Regions from separate parts of the Sulfuriflexus mobilis genome, predicted to be linked through region 2. Evidence: predicted binding sites of a transcription regulator. Region 2 holds the regulator's gene; each other region holds the start of a gene.

Region 1 (4,225 bases), 170 kb from region 2:
AGGCGGGTTCTGCCGCCATGTCGCCACCGCTGCCGCCCATACCGAAGTGCCGGGCGTGAGTGGCCTGGACCCGACCGGCATCGCCCTTGGCCTGATTCAAGGCACTGCGGAAATCAATATCACGGGCTTTGTAATTCGGGGTATCGGCATTGGCCAGATTCGAAGCCAGCACGCTGCTGCGACGGGCATACAACTGTATGGCCTGGGGGTGTATCCCGAATGCATTGTCAAAACTCAGTATCATGTGTCGCTCCGCTGTGTTGTGTTCACATCAGACAGGAGCAAGGGCCGTGCCAAGTTTAATTTTTACTTTACTTACAGATGCTTATGGATTTTTTCGATGGCGGCTTGCCACCAGGGCGGCAAGGCAATGCCTGCCAGCGGCAAAGACCGGTAGGCCCGGCCGCGGTTCAGGACTTGAGGCGGTAATACACGGCACCGCCACTGCGGACCATGTCGAAGGCGTTATTATGCCCGGCGAGTGATTCTGAAGAACCCAGGAACAGGTAGCCCCCGGGGTTGAGCGCCTTGCCCAGGCGATCAAGGATGTCGCGCTTGAGGTCGGCCGAGAAGTAGATGAGCACGTTACGGCAAAAGATAATGTCGAATTTCCCCAGCGAGGCATAGCTTTGCATCAGGTTGAGTTCACTAAAACGCACACGACTACGGACTTCCGGGCGTAGCTCCCAACGCTTGTCGGCGAGCTCACGGAAATAGCGTTGCTTACGCTCGTCTGACATGCCACGGGCCAGGGACATATTATCGTACGTCGCGAGCTTGGCCTGCTCGAGCACCGTCTTGGAGATATCGGTGGCAAGGATCTCCACACCCTTCGCCATCCCGCCGGGATTGGCCATGCCATATTCCTGCGTCACCATGCTCATGGTGTAGGGCTCCTGCCCGGATGAGCAGGCCGCCGACCAGATGCGGATCGGCCGGGTACGCTGCTTGGTGAGCTCCGGAAAGATTTCATTACGCAAGATATCGAAGGGGTGGCTATCTCGAAACCAGAGGGTTTCATTGGTCGTCATCGCATCAATAATACGTACCTGCAAGGTCTTGTCCCTGCCGGATTCCATGCGTTTCACCAGATCGGCCAAATTCAGGATCTCCAGTTCATCCATGAGACGTTGCAGGCGACTGGCGATCAGATATTGCTTGTTTTCACCCAGCGTAATGCCGCAGGCTTTCTCAAGAAAGCCGCTAAATAGCTTGTATTCTTCTGGTGTAATGACTTTGCTCAAGGGTGTAATACCTGATGTTTACCTGGACGCGAGGGATAGGATACCGTAATCAAGGGCTTATTACCTTTTTTTGCCTGCTTAACCACTTTTAAGATGGGGATAGCGACGCTTAATCAACCTGATCACCTTTCAGGTATTCGAGGACAAAGTTGGCCAGGTCATCGGCATTAAACTTTGCAATAAACCGATTCGCGCCAACACTCTTCACCATGCTCTCGTTAAAGACCCCGCTCAGAGACGTATGCAGGACAATAAACAGGTCCTGCAGGCGCGGGTCCTTGCGTATAGATGAGGTCAGGGTATAACCATCCATCTCCGGCATTTCCACATCCGAGATCAGCATATCGATCTGTGATTCTATGGGGCCGGTGCCGGCCATTTCCTTGAGCTGATCAAGGGCTTGCTTGCCATCGTGAGCGAGCAGACATTCGATACCCAGCTGCTCTAAGGTACGTTTAATCTGATTACGGGCGACACTGGAGTCATCCACCACCATGATACGCTTGCCCGACTGGATACCGGCATCTTCCCGGCTCAAGATATCATTGGAAACAATCAGGGTTTCGCCGATCACCTCGGCCAGGATCTTCTCGACATCAATAATCTCAACGATCTCGCCGTCCACACGGGTGACGGCAGTCAGGTAATGATTCTTGCCAGCACTCTTCGGTGCGGGCAGGACGTCCTCCCAGTTCAGGTTAATAATACGGTCCACCCCGCCCACCAGAAAGCCCTGCACCTTACGGTTAAACTCACTGACAATGACATAGGCATTCGCATGGTCACTAATCGCTGAACGACCAATCGCCTGGCTCAAATCGATAATCGGTATGGTCCGGCCACGCATATTCGCCACACCGGTAACAAAATGGTTCGACTTTGGCATGTGGTTCAGCGGCGGGCACTGTATGACTTCCTGGATCTTGAACACATTGATGCCAAAGGTCTGTCGTCCCTTTAGCTTGAACAGCAATAATTCGAGACGATTCTGCCCTGCCAGACGGGTACGTTGATCAACGGCATCCAGAACACCGGCCATAATAAACTCCTGAAATCGGCTAAATACTTGTCACTGCATTTTACTATCGGCATCTGCCTGAAGAACTTAAGTTTGTGAAAACCGGCACAAGACTTGCATTTACTACCTGTAAACCCCCTCAGTAATGAGATTAGATGCTTTGATAAACAAACACTTAATAGATAACACCGATCTTCGCGGCCTCGCTCATAGGCCGCTTATTGCCCGTGTCTGGCAAGTCCTTGCCGTCCTGCTATGCCTTTCTGCCGGCCAGAGCCAGGCCCTTGAATTTCAGGCCCTCGAGGATATTCGTCAACAGGCCGAGGCCCATGTAAAGGACCTGCTCAGTCAGGATAGCAGCGACATAGAGGTGCGGGCCGACCGCCTGGACCCCCGTCTGCGACTGGCTAAATGTACTGATAATACAGAGAGTTATACACATGATGCCGGGCGAATCACACAGCGTATGGCCGTGGGCATTCGCTGCCTCGACGATAACCACCGCTGGTCGATCTTCGTGCCCGTCAATATCAAACAATTTGCCGAGGTCGTCGTCTCCACACAACGGCTATCACGTAATACCCCGATCCAGGCGCAACAACTGACGCTGGAGCGCCGGGCCGTCAACCGCTTGCACGGGCAATACCTGACCCGTCTTGAAGAGGTCGTCGGTCAGTTACCGAAATCGGCCCTGGCCAAGGGGAAAGTTGTCTCCCCCAGGCTATTGAAGCAGCAAAACCTTGTCAAACGTGGTCAAAACGTCATGATTTTGGCGGAAAATACCCAGATCCAGGTGCGTAGCCAGGGCACGGCCATGACAAGTGGCCGTATCGGCGAGGTAATTCGGGTAAAAAACCTCTCCACAAAGAAAATTGTAGAAGGAACAGTGACTTCCAGAGGCAATGTAAAAATAAATATGTAAACGGCGATTTTTTGACTAATATACCCTAAAGATTTAGAAGCACTGTCCGTTATATAGGACAGATACAAAAACTGGAGCAGTATCATGGCAATTGAAATTACGGGTCAGAACAGTAATAACACGATCCTCAACAATCGTACTGAGCGCCCTGAGGCCAATGTCTCACGTGATGAGGCCAGTAACGATCAGCAGGAAACGGGTCGCCCTTCTACCGCCGACACGGTTAGTCTGACCAATGCCTCGGCACAATTGCGTAGTCTGGAAAACACCCTGGCGGAACTGCCGGTCGTCGACACGCAGCGTGTCGAGTCCATCAAACAGGCGCTGGCCGATGGCAGCTACCAGGTCGACGCGCAACGTGTGGCAGACAAACTAATCGACCTTGAACAGGGTCTGGGGCGTTAACAGGCGACTGAACCCATGGCGAACATAACGTATATAAAGGTGTGTCTGGAAGATGAAATCAGATATGCCGAGACGCTTCTCACTTTACTGGATGCAGAACGACAGGCGCTGGCGAAGAATAATGGCGACTCCCTGGAGAAAATCGCGAAGGACAAACGTCAAGTTGCCGAACAGCTTGATGAGAGTGCACAGCGTCGTCGCCAGCAGCTGACCAGTGGTGAGGACCCGCATGCCGGAGATATGCAGGCCTTTATCACCGCTCAAACTGAAGAATTCCACCAGCCACTACAGAAACTCTGGGACCAGCTCCTCGACGTACTCGGTCGCTGCCGTGAACAGAACCACCTCAATGGTAGTGTCCTGGAAAATTCACAACGTAATATCAAACAACTCATCGCCCTGCTACAGGGACAAACACAAAATAAAGAAATCTATGGGCGTGGTGGTAAAATAATCGATCACTCATTAGAACACTCGCTTACACGTGCCTGATACCTTCTGCACAATAACGAAAAAAAAGTAACCCGCTGCGCAGTATGTTTGCTGCTGTGCGCGAGATAGTAACATGACAGATACCAACGACATCGAATTAATCAGCCAACCCAATATTATCACTGGTCATCTGCGCCGCCTGTT
Region 2 (4,225 bases):
GGCAAACCCCGAGCCCCGGTGGTCGCGGCGCGGGTCGTGATGTTTGTGAAATGCTCATGGAGGCGCATGGCGTTTTACAGCAAACACTGAACAGTTATTTGCAATGAACCTGCGCCTGCTCGCCCTCATCGTTGTATTGTTGTCACTGGCCAGCGCCAGCATCTGGCTCCAGGAAGAAGGCAAGCAAGGAGATGAAGACCCTGCACAAAAACAGGCTAAACAGCGCCATGTCCCGGACTATTATATGGACAACTTTGAAATGACGACCATGGATGATCTAGGCCGCCCCAGTTCCCTGCTGATCTCCGACAAGATGCTGCATTACCCGGATGATGACAGCACCGAACTGAACATGCCGACCATGACCCTGTACCGTGAAACCGGTAAACCCTGGATCGTCAGGTCCGACCGTGGCTGGGTAGCGGCAGATAACAAGCTGGTACTGCTCAGTGGTAATGTCGTCATCGACCGCCACAGTGGTCCGGACAACCGCCCGGTGAAACTGTTAACGGAACGTTTGCGCATTCATCCGAAAACCGACTTTGCCGAAACCGACCAACCTGTCACTATGCTGAGTGAGAAACGCAAAACCACTGCCATTGGTATGCGTGCCTATGTGCGTGAAGGACAATTACAACTGCTTGATGATGTACGGGTGCACTATGAACAATAAGTTCTATTCTTCCATACTCCTGCTCTGCCTGTTACTGCCCCTGCCGGCCCTGGCCCTGAAGAGCGACAAGGACCAGCCCATGAACATTGAGGCAGACCGTGTCGATATTGATGATGAAAAGGGCATCAGTACCTTTCGTGGCAATGTTGTCATCACCCGTGGCAGTATTCTCATCAAGGGTAACGTGGTCATCGTCTACCGCGACAAGAACAAGGACCTCGACAGGGTCCACGCCACGGGCAAACGCGCCCACTTTCAGCAACGTCCGGACAACAAACCTGATGACGTCATCGCCGAGGGTCGCGAGCTGTTTTACGACGCTGTCAAGGAGATCCTGATCGTACGCCGTGAGGGTGAGGTCATTCAGGGTGGTGATGTCTTCCAGGGTGAGCACATTGTTTATGATACCCGACGCGACTTGGTTGAGGCGCGCGGCGGCGGTGAGGACGGCAAAAAAGGCCGTGTACAAATGATCCTGCAACCGAGTAAAAAAGACCCGAAAAAATGAGTGCCCTGCGTGCAGAAAAACTCTTCAAGACCTATCGTTCTCGCAACGTCGTCAATGATGTCTCGATGCACATCAACAGTGGTGAGGTCGTCGGCCTGCTAGGCCCGAATGGCGCCGGCAAGACCACCAGCTTTTATATGATGGTAGGGCTGATCTCGGCCGATGCCGGGCATATCTATCTCGACGATACCGACATCAGCCACTTCCCGATGCACCGCCGTGCCCGACTCGGCATCGGCTACCTGCCTCAAGAAGCCTCGGTATTCCGTAAGCTCAGTGTCGAGGACAACATCCGCGCCATCCTCGAATCGATGCCGGGCCTGTCGGCGGAGCAAATCGAAACCGAGACCGAGGAATTGTTGCGTGAACTGCATATCTCGCACATCCGCGACAGCCTCGGCATGAGCCTGTCCGGTGGTGAACGCCGCCGGGTTGAGATCGCCCGCGCCCTGGCCACGCGTCCGGATTTTATCCTCCTCGACGAGCCGTTTGCCGGCGTCGACCCGCTCTCAGTCGTGGACATCAATTCAATTATCAATCACTTACGTGAGCTCGGCATCGGCGTATTAATAACCGACCATAATGTTCGGGAAACCCTCGGTATCTGTGAGCGTGCCTACATTATGAATGCCGGGGCGATCATCGCCGAGGGTGACCCGGAAAGCCTGCTCGCCGACAAGCAGGTGCGTGAGGTCTATCTTGGCCAACATTTCACCCTCTGATGTCAATTTTATCCTGTACTGGCACGAATGTTGCGCTAGAATATTAGTTAGGTAACACGTCTGCCTTTAATGAAAGATCCGAACCGCACATGAAGCAGTCCATCCAGCTTCGTCTGGGCCAGAACCTGACCATGACTCCGCAGTTGCAACAAGCCATCCGGCTGTTGCAATTGTCTTCGCTGGAGCTGAGTTCAGAGATCCAGGAGGCCCTCGACAGCAACCCCATGCTTGAGATCGCCGAGGGTGAGGAAGGCGCTGACAGCAGCCAGGAAGAACACGGCAAGGACAAGGAAAAACCCTCTGCCAAGGATGACATTGCCGCAGCCGACACCGACAAGGCCATGCAACAGGCCGATATCCCCGATGACCTGCCGGTCGATACCGCTTGGGATGACATTTATGAACCGAGTTACCAATCCAGCGGCCCGGCCAGCTCCGAGTTCAGCCAGCGTGATTTCGACATCAACAGTGATGACGAGGAGGGCCTGCATGACCACCTGATGTGGCAGATGCGCATGAGCCCGTTTTCCGATACCGACATGACGGTTGCCACCTCGATCATCGACGCGATCGGCGAAGACGGTTACCTTGAGAGCAGTACTGAGGAACTTCTCGAAAGCCTGCAGGACGAACTGCCCGAACTCGAACTTGACGAGGTCGAGGCCGTATTAAGACAAGTACAGAACTTTGACCCGCCAGGTGTCGCCACACGTGACCTTGGCGAGTGCATGCTCATGCAGCTACGTCAGTTTTCCCCGGAGACAGCATGGCGTGAACAAGCCATGCAGATGGTCAGTGAACACCTCGAGCTGCTGGCCGCGCATGATTACCCGCAATTGATGCGTCGTATGAAGCTTAACGAAGAGGACATGCAACAGGTCATCACCCTGATACGTTCACTGAACCCGCGTCCCGGCAGCCACCTTTCCAGCCAACGTACCGAATATATCGTACCCGATGTCTATGTCCGTAAGCACAAGGGCGTGTGGCGTGTGGAACTGAATCCGGATGTTGCACCCAAGCTACGTATTAATGACCTCTACGCTGGCATGATCCGCCGTGCCGACAACAGCCAGGATAACAACTTTCTCAAGGATAACCTGCAAGAGGCCCGCTGGTTACTAAAAAGCCTGCAAAGCCGCAACGAGACCCTGCTCAAGGTCGCCACCTGTATTGTTGAACACCAGCGCGGTTTTCTTGAGCACGGTGAAGAGGCCATGAAGCCACTGGTGCTGCACGATGTCGCTGAGGCCGTGGAGATGCATGAATCAACCATCTCCCGTGTTACCACACGCAAATATATGCATACCCCGCGTGGCATCTTTGAGCTGAAATACTTTTTCTCCAGCCATGTCAGTACCGCCAGCGGCGGCGAGTGTTCATCCACCGCTATCCGCGCCCTGATCAAAAAACTGATCGCGGCTGAAGAACCGAAGAAACCCCTGAGTGATAACAAGATCGCTTCACTCCTGGAACAACAGGGCATAAACGTGGCCCGACGCACCGTCGCAAAATACCGCGAGGCCATGTCGATCCCGCCTTCCAACGAACGTAAACGGCTGATGTAATCATGCACCAGCCTCAACCCAGAGGAGCACTACTATGCAAATCGACCTCACTGGACATCACATCGACATCACCGATTCTATGCGTGATTATGTGAACAGCAAGTTCGAACGACTTGAACGACACTTCGATAACGTCACGAACACGCACGTTATTCTGACTGTGGAAAAACTCCGTCAGAAGGCCGAAGCCACCGTGCACGTTACCGGTCACAAGTTGTTTGCTGAATCAGTCGATGAAGACATGTACGCTGCGATCGATTCACTGGTCGATAAGCTTGATCGCCAGATTATCAAGCATAAGGAAAAAACCACCGACCATCATCGTTCTGAAGGTGGCCTGAAAAACCAGGAGTTTCAGGAAATCCCTGAATAACCCCTTATTAAAAACCTTAATAGTAAATCTATAATATGAATATCAGCGATATACTTTCACCGGAGCGCATTAGCTGTGCAGCCACTCCGGCAAGTAAAAAACGTGCACTGGAGGAAGTCGGCGCACTGATGCTGAATGCCGATGCCAGTCTTACCCAGGGCGAGATCTTTGATAGCCTGCTATCACGTGAACGCCTGGGTAGTACTGGCCTTGGCCATGGCGTTGCCATTCCGCACGGGCGTATCCAGAGCGGCGACAAGACCATCGGTGCATTCATGCAGCTCCGCGAGGGCATCGACTTTGATGCCATAGATGGCCAGCCGGTAGACCTGGTCTTCGGCTTGCTGGTGCCAGAGGCCTCTACCGATGAACACCTGAAGA
Region 3 (4,225 bases), 1.1 Mb from region 2:
TCAAGTTTATGAAATGCGCGTAAGCCGCCGGCGATCTGCTCGAGAATATTACGTACGGCAATATAGGACGGGCGGGTGTTCTCCTGCATCCATTCACGCAGTGTCTGACCCTCTATATACTCAGTGACATAGTAGAGAAAACGCCGCCGGCGAGTCGGTACGATCACCTTCAATACGTGACTGTTATTAATGCGTCGGCCTATCCATTCCTCGTGAAGAAACTGTTCAATGTAGGCAGGGTCGTCTTCGTAATTAACCGAGGGGGTCTTCAGGATGACACGTTGTCCCGTTGCCACATCCTGCGCGGCATACACCTGGGTGCGCGAACTGGCATGGATCTCTCGCGTAATACGGTAACCGTCCAGAACCATGCCGGCCTCAAGGAATGGCGGGAAGGGCAATTCGGTTAGCTGCCGGTAGAATGCCTCTTCATCGAGCTCTGGCAGGTGGTCAACACGGAGTATCTGGCAGGTGGCATTGTCATTACTTCCCCCCTCCAGGGCACGGGTGACGATTTTCCGTGCGGTGGCCTCCGGCATCTCTCGACCCTCACGCAAGTATCTTTTTAGTTCGCTATCGCTGATGAATTCATAAATGCCATCTGTGGCGAGCAGGTACAGGTCACCCACCTCGACGGGCAGACTGCGGTAATCGATATCAATGTGGCTATCAGCCCCCATGGCCCGGCCAAGGTAGGTCTTTTCCCCGGAGCCCCAGACGCGGTGGTCCTGGGTCAGGCATTCGAGATCATTATCACGCAGACGGTAGATACGTGTATCGCCTACATGGAAGATGTGTGCAGTGCCTGATTTTATGACCAGGCTACTGAGCGTGGTCAGCATGGCACGGTCAGAGTCGTACTTTCTCTGCGCCTGGCTGTACAACCAGGTATTGAGTGAGCCGATAATCTTTTGCCCGGCATTTTTCACCGACCAGGAATCCGGGGTGCTATAGTAATCACTGAGAAAGCCACGTACACAGGCATGACTGGCCTCACGTCCTGCCTCGCTGCGGCTTACGCCATCGGCGATGAGTGCAACAATGCCCTTGGTGCTGAGCAGGGGTTCATCGGGAATGCGGATGTCGCAGGCATCATCATTAATCGCCTTGACGCCGGCTTCACTGCATTGCCCGGACTGGATGCCAGGTTGGGATTGCATCATATATATCAATAGCCAACGTCGCTGTGAAGCGACGCTGGCCCCTTAATGACAAGCTGATGAGGCTTACTCTACTTCAATCATCTGCACAGTGCCATCCGGCAACACCTCGGCCATCTCGCCACGTGGTTCTTCGAGGAACAAGAAGACGATGGCCAGAACCACCACAGCGGATGCAGCGATCACCAGGAAGAATATTTGTGGTGAAACAAAGGAGAGGATGGTCAGAAAGCTCACGGCCCCTACACTGCCGTAGGCGCCCGCCATGCCGGCGACCTGGCCTGTCATGCGACGTTTCACCAGTGGCACCATAGCAAATACGGCACCTTCACCCGATTGGACAAAGAATGAGCAGACCATGGTAATGACCACGGCCAGGAATAAATTCCAGCTGGAATCTATCTGGCTCATCATATAGTAGCCAATGGCCAATCCAGCCAGCAGGATCAACAGGGTCTTGCGACGGCCGAACTTGTCACTGATCAGGCCGCCACCGGGTCTGGCGACGAGGTTCATGAAGGCATAACCGGAGGCGAGCAGGCCAGCCTCAACCATACCCAGGTCAAAGGTATCGAGGAAGAACAGGGGCAGCATGGAGACCACGGCCAGCTCCGAACCAAATGTCACCATGTAAGAGAGGTCTAGTACGGCGACCTGCTTGAACTTATAACGGTCAATCTCAGGCACGGCCTTTTCAAACACATGTTTATTGATGCGGTAGATGTGCATGGTTTGGTAGATATATAGCAGCACCAGCAGACCATAGAGCGTGTAGGTAATACTGGCGGCGAGCAGGTTCAGGTTGGTCGGTCCCAGTTTCCATGTCAACAGGGCCAGTGCAGCAAACATAGGAATGTTCATCAGCATGTAAAGGAAAAAGTCTCCGGGCGTACTCACTTCCATGGCACCCGTCTTCTTTGGCTTGAAGTAGGTAGACCCCTTTGGGGTGTTACTGACTGAGAAGTAATAAATAAAGGCATAAACCAGGGCGATGACACCGGTCATGGCAATGGCGTAACGCCAGCCATTTTCTTCACCACCAAATATCAGAGCCAGTGTCGGTAGGCTCAATGCCGCGGCGGCAGACCCAAAGTTACCCCAACCACCATAAATACCTTCCGCCACGCCCAGTTGCTTGGCCGGGAACCACTCTGCAATCATACGAATACCGACCACGAAGCCGGCGCCGACAAAGCCGAGCAGGAAGCGCATGATGGCCATCTGCTCAAAGCTGTCGGCGAAGGCAAAACCGAAACAAAGCAGGCTGGATATTGAGAGCAGGGCAGAGTACATGATCCTCGGACCGAGCTTGTCTACCAGCATGCCGACGATGATTCTTGCGGGAATAGTCAGCGCGACGTTGAGGATGAGCAGGGTTTTGACTTGCTGTGGGCTAAGCCCAAATTCGTCACGTATATACGCCAGTAGTGGTGCGTGGTTAAACCAGACAAAGAAACTGATAAAAAAGGCCACCCAGGTCAGGTGCAAGATCTTTGTGTTGCCGCTGAACGATAGCAGGTTGAGCTTACTGGTGTCGGTACTCATTACTTCTAACTCCCTTCGATGGGTCATTTAATCATGCTGTGCCGCTTCTTTGCGGCAGCTTTATTCGCTAATGCCACACTCCAGAGCAATGAACATGCCAACTTTATAATTTGGCAAAAACACCGGCTATTATTCATATAACAGTCAGAGTAAAGATATGCGGTCTGCACAAGCAGGGCGCGTTCGGGAGGGCTAAACCAGCGACAATCTCCATGCCTGGCATAAAGATTCATGCCTGCACCTATATATATGGGGCATAAAGCCGATGGTTCATAACGATGCATAATTACTGCGAACGCATCAAAATAGTGCGATAAATTGGTGCAATAGGGGGAATTTCTGTCGAAAAGTGCGAAATTCAGGGGGGAAACCGGAAAAATCGATTTTGGCACGCATGTTGCTCTATCAGGATTAGCTAATTTAGCAGGACACGGCTCAACGGCGAGTCAGTGCAACATGGGAAGCCCAATGAAAGAAAAACTTGTCCTTATCGGCAACGGCATGGCCGGTGTACGAACCCTCGAAGAACTCCTTAAAGTCGCCCCTGACCTGTATGACATTACAGTCTTTGGCGCAGAGCCATACGGCAACTACAATCGCATTATGCTCTCACCGGTGTTGGCCGGCGAGAAGACCATTGATGAGATCATGCTCAATGATGAACAGTGGTATATCGATAACCATATCACCCTGCACAAAGGCAAAGAGGTTATCAATATCGACCGCTCTGCGCAGAAGGTGATCGCCTCAGACGGTACCAAGGCAAGCTACGATCGCCTGCTGATGGCTACCGGTTCTACTCCATTTATTATCCCATGCCCCGGACATGAGCTCGAGGGAGTCATCGGCTTCCGTGATATCCATGATGTCGACAAGATGCTCGAGGCCGCCAAGCAACATCAGCATGCGGTGGTCATCGGTGGTGGCCTGCTGGGTCTTGAGGCGGCCAACGGTTTGATGCAGCAGGGCATGAAGGTCACTGTGCTGCACCTCATGGATACCCTGATGGAACGCCAGCTTGATAGCGTCGCCGGTAAGATGCTGCGCAAGTCGCTGGAAGACCGCGGTCTGGAAATCCTTATGCAGGCCTCGACCAAAGAGATCAAGGGTCAGGACCACGTGCAATCAGTGCTGCTTGAAGACGGCCGTGAGATACCCGCCGAGCTGGTCGTCATGGCCGTGGGGATTCGACCCAATATAGCTCTGGCCGAAAAGGTCGGCATTCACTGTGAACGCGGTATTGTCGTCAATGACACGATGCAGACCTTTGACCCGAAGGTTTATGCCGTCGGTGAATGTGTGCAACACCGTGGCCAGGTCTATGGTCTGGTCGCGCCCCTGTTTGAAATGGGTAAGGTCTGCGCCAATCACCTGGCGAAGATGGGGATTGGTCGTTATGAGGGTTCAATGACCTCAACCAAGCTCAAGGTCACCGGCATCGACCTGTTCTCGGCCGGGGATTTTACCGGCGGTGAAGATACCGAGGAACTGGTCTTCCAGGATGCCTCGCGGGGTGTCTA
Region 4 (4,225 bases), 200 kb from region 2:
CATAGCAATTGTCACGGGTATATCGAGGATGACATCGATATTGGCATCTTCGTTTGTCACTGCCTCGGCGTCATCTTCCAGCTGCGGCATGGGCGCTGCCTGCGCATCACTATCAGTCACTGCCGCTGCATCGCCTGACTCTTCCATCGCGGCCGCCCAGTCATCAGCGACATCAGCAGATTGTTCATTTTCATCAGTTGTGTCATTCATTTGCCATATCCTTCTTAGGAATCAATTCGACAAGTTGTTTGTTATCAGGCCTTTCAATCGGCGAGAAGACCTTAATCGCTTTATTGCCATGCGACTCACCGTAAATACCACGTAGTATCGGGATGCCACCTGAACGCAGAATGACCGTTTCCGGCATCTCAATAGGAATAATGTCGCCTGCCTTCATATCCAGGATTTCCTGGACACTGAGTTCAGTTTCAGTCAGCCGACAATCGACTTCGACTTTGGCGCTTTTAATTTCATCACGCAGGGCGGAAATCCAGCGCATATCGGTATCGGACCGATCACTTTGCACACCGGCATCGAGCAATTCACGAATGGGCTCAAGCATGGAGTAAGGCATAGTAATGTGCAGATCGCCGCCGCCGCCATCCAGTTCGATCGTGAACTTGGTCAATACCACGACTTCTGTCGGGCTGACGATGTTTGCAAACTGCGGGTTAACTTCCGAGCTCTGGTATTCAAACGCGATATCAAATATCGGACGCCAGGCCGCTTCGAGATTCTTGAAAATATCAGCAAGCACAATTTGCACAATGCGCAGCTCGGTCGGGGTGAATTCACGCCCCTCAATCTTGGCATGACGCCCCGCCCCACCAAAAAAGTTATCTACCAGGATAAACACCAGCTTCGGGTCGAGGACAAACAAGGAAGTACCGCGTAATGGCGACATCTTCACCAGATTCAGGCTGGTCGGCACAAACAGGCTATGTATGTATTCAGCAAATTTCATCATCTGCACGCCACCAACTGAAATCTCGGCAGAACGGCGTAACAGATTGAACAGGCTGGCACGGAATAATCTTGCAAAACGTTCGTTAATCATTTCCAGGGTCGGTAAACGACCACGGACAATCCGGTCTTCTACTGCGAAGTTATAGGAGCGCATTGAGCCGTCATCGGCCGACACATCACCACCGGTTTCAACATCACCACCCGATACGCCATGCAACAGCGCATCGATCTCTTCCTGTGAAAGTAAGTCGTTGACGGACATGATTATTGAATCACGAAGCTGGTGAAAAAGACCTCTTCGACAGCCGACTTGGCACCCTGTTTTTCCAGTGCGCCCTGGATCTCCTTGAGAGTTTGCGCACGCAGGGCCTCTTTGCCTTCACGCGTAGTCAGGGTCTTGAAAGACTGACTGCTAAATAACAACACCAGATTGTTACGCAGTACCGGGTCGTGCTGCTGGATGCTGGTAATAACGCCTTCATCCTTGGTCATTACACTCAGGCCAATCTGCAAAAATCGGACAACACCCTTGTCTTCAAAATTCACGACGAAGGGGGGCTCGAAGGCGTGGTAGATTAGTTTGCCAGCCTGCTCAGGTTGCTTGACCTCAGCTTCGGCCTTTTCCTCACCCTGCTCCTCTGCGGAGCCGAAGGCACCGGTAAAATACAAGGTCACCCCGATCGAAGTACCCATCAGGATGAGTACGACCAGTGCAATAATAATAATTTTGACCTTGCTTGATTTGCCCTTAACGGCAGCCTCGGCATCAAGCTCCAAATCTTCTTCTTCGATCGCCATAAAAGTGACTCCTGGTTCTTCTCGTCACTGATGTAGCAAGAGCCATGCCACTGGCAGGATTATAGGCAATACGCCCTGTCCCTGGCCGAAAAAGACTGCGGAAATTACATTAATATTTTGATAAACAGCAGGTTAGAGAGATGTCGGCGTACTCACAAAGTGCAGGCAACGCATACGCCAATCCCGATCATCATGACAAAATCCTGACGCGGTTATATAAAAAACCGCCAAGTCACTGATCACTAGCGGTTATTCGTCATCGTTCAGATATAATAATCCACCGCCCTGTCACTGACCATGACCGGACGTAACATGACCTCAGCCTGTTCGCTGGCAGCAGTCAATTGAGCCGAATCGACCTGTGCGGTGCCTCTGCCCTGTCCATCGTGCCCAGTCGTCTGCCCCTGTGCAGAACTGTCCTGGTGGCGTACATCAACATCACCGAGGCTCAGTCCCTCATTGGCCAGCATGTCACGCAACCTCGGCAGGGCCGATTCGATAGAATCTCGTGTACTGGCATGGGCAGTATTAAAGGTTATATGGGCCTGTTCCTTGGTGACATTCACCTGAATATCAATAGGGCCCAGCTCGGCAGGATTGACCCGCACCTGTATGGATTGGTTATTACCGACCGACCAAACGACGCGCTCGGCAAAGGCCTTTTGCCACTGCTGATGCTGCACGGGGACATCAATACTCACCTGCTGCAGCCCCGTGGCACTGCTGGTGGCACTGCCCGTGGTCGTCACCGGGCTGAGTGGCGTCAGCGTGGATGCAGTACTGGGCTGGGCATTGCCTGCCTGACGGGCACTGACATCGGTAAACTGTTCAATGATGCGATTAGCCTGAAAGGGGGTCTTTTCTGACTCAGCACGCGCGGCAAGTGAAATCACATTGCCGGGCAGAAAGGCATCACGACGTTGCTGTTCGACCACCTGGGTCTGGGCACCATCATCGATGGCATTTGTGGCGACCTGTCCACTGATCACCCGCTTGGCCGCCTCCTGAACCAGAACCGGCGTCACCGGCTTGTCTGTACCAACGTTGCCGGTTACAGCTATTTTTTCATCGACGACGACCGCCGTCGCTGTGGCCGTCCCGGCGACCACCGTTGTAAGCGTTTCATCACTCAACGCGACCTCATCAACGCTAATCGCGTCGGTCAAAGTCGTCTCGGCCACTTCCACCGTTTCCGGGGCAGTTTCTACCTGTCCGCTGCCCAATTCGAGCCATTCCACGTCTCGTTCGGCCAATGCCGCTTCGATCGGCAAGTCCTTGCCGCCCTGCGGCAAGCCTTCTTCAGTCTTTTCCGTGTTAATGGCGGCTTGATCCGTTTCCGTCTCCGGGCCCGAGGCGCTCACCCCGGCCTTCTTTGCAGTGCCTTTCTGTTCCACCTGGTTTGCCAGGACGCCACCAAATTCACTTTGTTTTTCATCACTTACCTCATTCGAGGCACGTGTCGACGATACCTTATTGAGGTTATTTTTCGGCGCCGGGGCGGGCGTAATCGGCAATTGTTCTGACATGGTCGTTCTCCAATTTCTAACCTGATAACGTTCTCTACACAGGAAAGAGCAAGGACTGTGCCAACCATTTAGACGGTGTGGGTAATGCGGGGGGCTTATTACTTGTCGTGGAAGTCGCGGCGACGGTACTGCGCACGTTCATCGTTCTCATTCTGTTCGCGCCGGTCGCTGAGATGGCGCTCGTTGTTTTGGAAGCGGTCGACGACCTTATTCAGGGCTTCAGTCTTGGTATGCAGCGCACGCCATTCACGTGTGCGGATGTCCAGCAGGCGCCTGGCCTCTTCGATCTTTTGCAGCTGGAATTGTGCGCCCTCATCAAGGCGACGAATGAAATTGCCGTATTCCACCATCTGCCCGGCATCGATACCCTGGCAACCGGCATCCTGCATACGCTGGGCATATTCGCTGCGGTAGTTACGTAATTCCTCCAGGCGTTGAATTTGCTGTTCCAGGTGTTGTTGCTGTTCTGCCATGATGCGCGCGGCCTCACGCTCACGTGATTCGGCAATCTGGGCAACCGGTTTCAGGCGCTCTGACTTGGTCATAAGCGTGTTTCCTGGATATCCTGTACAGTCTGTTCAGCCTGAAGCTGGCGCTGATCGGCATTAACGATACCATCCAGTGTGGCACAACTACGCCCAAGGTCGACCGGCTCGTTCATGCCTTGCTGCAAAAACTCGACTAACTGCGGGTGTATCTGCACCGCCGCATCCAGACGGACATCATGACCCGGGATATAGGCGCCCACCGAGATCAGGTCACGACTCTTTTCATAAGTAGAATAAAATTTCTTGAACCTGCGCGCATCGGTCTGCTGATTCTCTGCCACGATCTCGGTCATGGCACGACTAATGGATTTTTCAATATCAATCGCCGGGTAATGCCCTGAATCGGCCAGGTCACGAGTCAGCACGATATGTCCATCGAGGATTGCG

Evidence for each region. Region 2 encodes sigma-54, which starts transcription at its own class of promoters, with help from an activator protein. Its sites were predicted from a motif close to TGGCANGNTNCNTGCTT; they were not measured.
Region 1: flgA (flagellar basal body P-ring formation chaperone FlgA) is a predicted target of sigma-54. The motif match lies at 2,366-2,382, and genes of this name have one in related genera.
Region 3: EL386_RS08515 (NarK family nitrate/nitrite MFS transporter) is a predicted target of sigma-54. The motif match lies at 2,789-2,805, and genes of this name have one in related genera.
Region 4: EL386_RS04355 (flagellar basal body-associated FliL family protein) is a predicted target of sigma-54. The motif match lies at 1,798-1,814, and genes of this name have one in related genera.

What each region holds. Positions count from the first base shown of each region.
Region 1 covers NZ_AP018725.1:811,285-815,509, reverse strand. Annotated here, with positions in the region: gene flgB (flagellar basal body rod protein FlgB) at 1-244, opposite strand, end outside; gene EL386_RS04210 (CheR family methyltransferase) at 411-1,244, opposite strand; gene EL386_RS04205 (chemotaxis protein CheV) at 1,354-2,283, opposite strand; gene flgA (flagellar basal body P-ring formation chaperone FlgA) at 2,423-3,184, shown strand; gene flgM (flagellar biosynthesis anti-sigma factor FlgM) at 3,269-3,589, shown strand; gene EL386_RS04190 (flagella synthesis protein FlgN) at 3,605-4,081, shown strand; gene EL386_RS04185 (flagellar brake protein) at 4,155-4,225, shown strand, end outside.
Region 2 covers NZ_AP018725.1:642,540-646,764, reverse strand. Annotated here, with positions in the region: gene kdsC (3-deoxy-manno-octulosonate-8-phosphatase KdsC) at 1-107, shown strand, start outside; gene lptC (LPS export ABC transporter periplasmic protein LptC) at 104-673, shown strand; gene lptA (lipopolysaccharide transport periplasmic protein LptA) at 663-1,181, shown strand; gene lptB (LPS export ABC transporter ATP-binding protein) at 1,178-1,903, shown strand; gene EL386_RS03315 (RNA polymerase factor sigma-54) at 1,993-3,471, shown strand; gene hpf (ribosome hibernation-promoting factor, HPF/YfiA family) at 3,506-3,844, shown strand; gene ptsN (PTS IIA-like nitrogen regulatory protein PtsN) at 3,880-4,225, shown strand, end outside.
Region 3 covers NZ_AP018725.1:1,719,008-1,723,232, reverse strand. Annotated here, with positions in the region: gene EL386_RS08520 (bifunctional protein-serine/threonine kinase/phosphatase) at 1-1,163, opposite strand, end outside; gene EL386_RS08515 (NarK family nitrate/nitrite MFS transporter) at 1,227-2,705, opposite strand; gene nirB (nitrite reductase large subunit NirB) at 3,174-4,225, shown strand, end outside.
Region 4 covers NZ_AP018725.1:844,148-848,372, reverse strand. Annotated here, with positions in the region: gene fliN (flagellar motor switch protein FliN) at 1-210, opposite strand, end outside; gene fliM (flagellar motor switch protein FliM) at 203-1,228, opposite strand; gene EL386_RS04355 (flagellar basal body-associated FliL family protein) at 1,231-1,764, opposite strand; gene EL386_RS04350 (flagellar hook-length control protein FliK) at 2,028-3,290, opposite strand; gene fliJ (flagellar export protein FliJ) at 3,389-3,835, opposite strand; gene fliI (flagellar protein export ATPase FliI) at 3,832-4,225, opposite strand, start outside.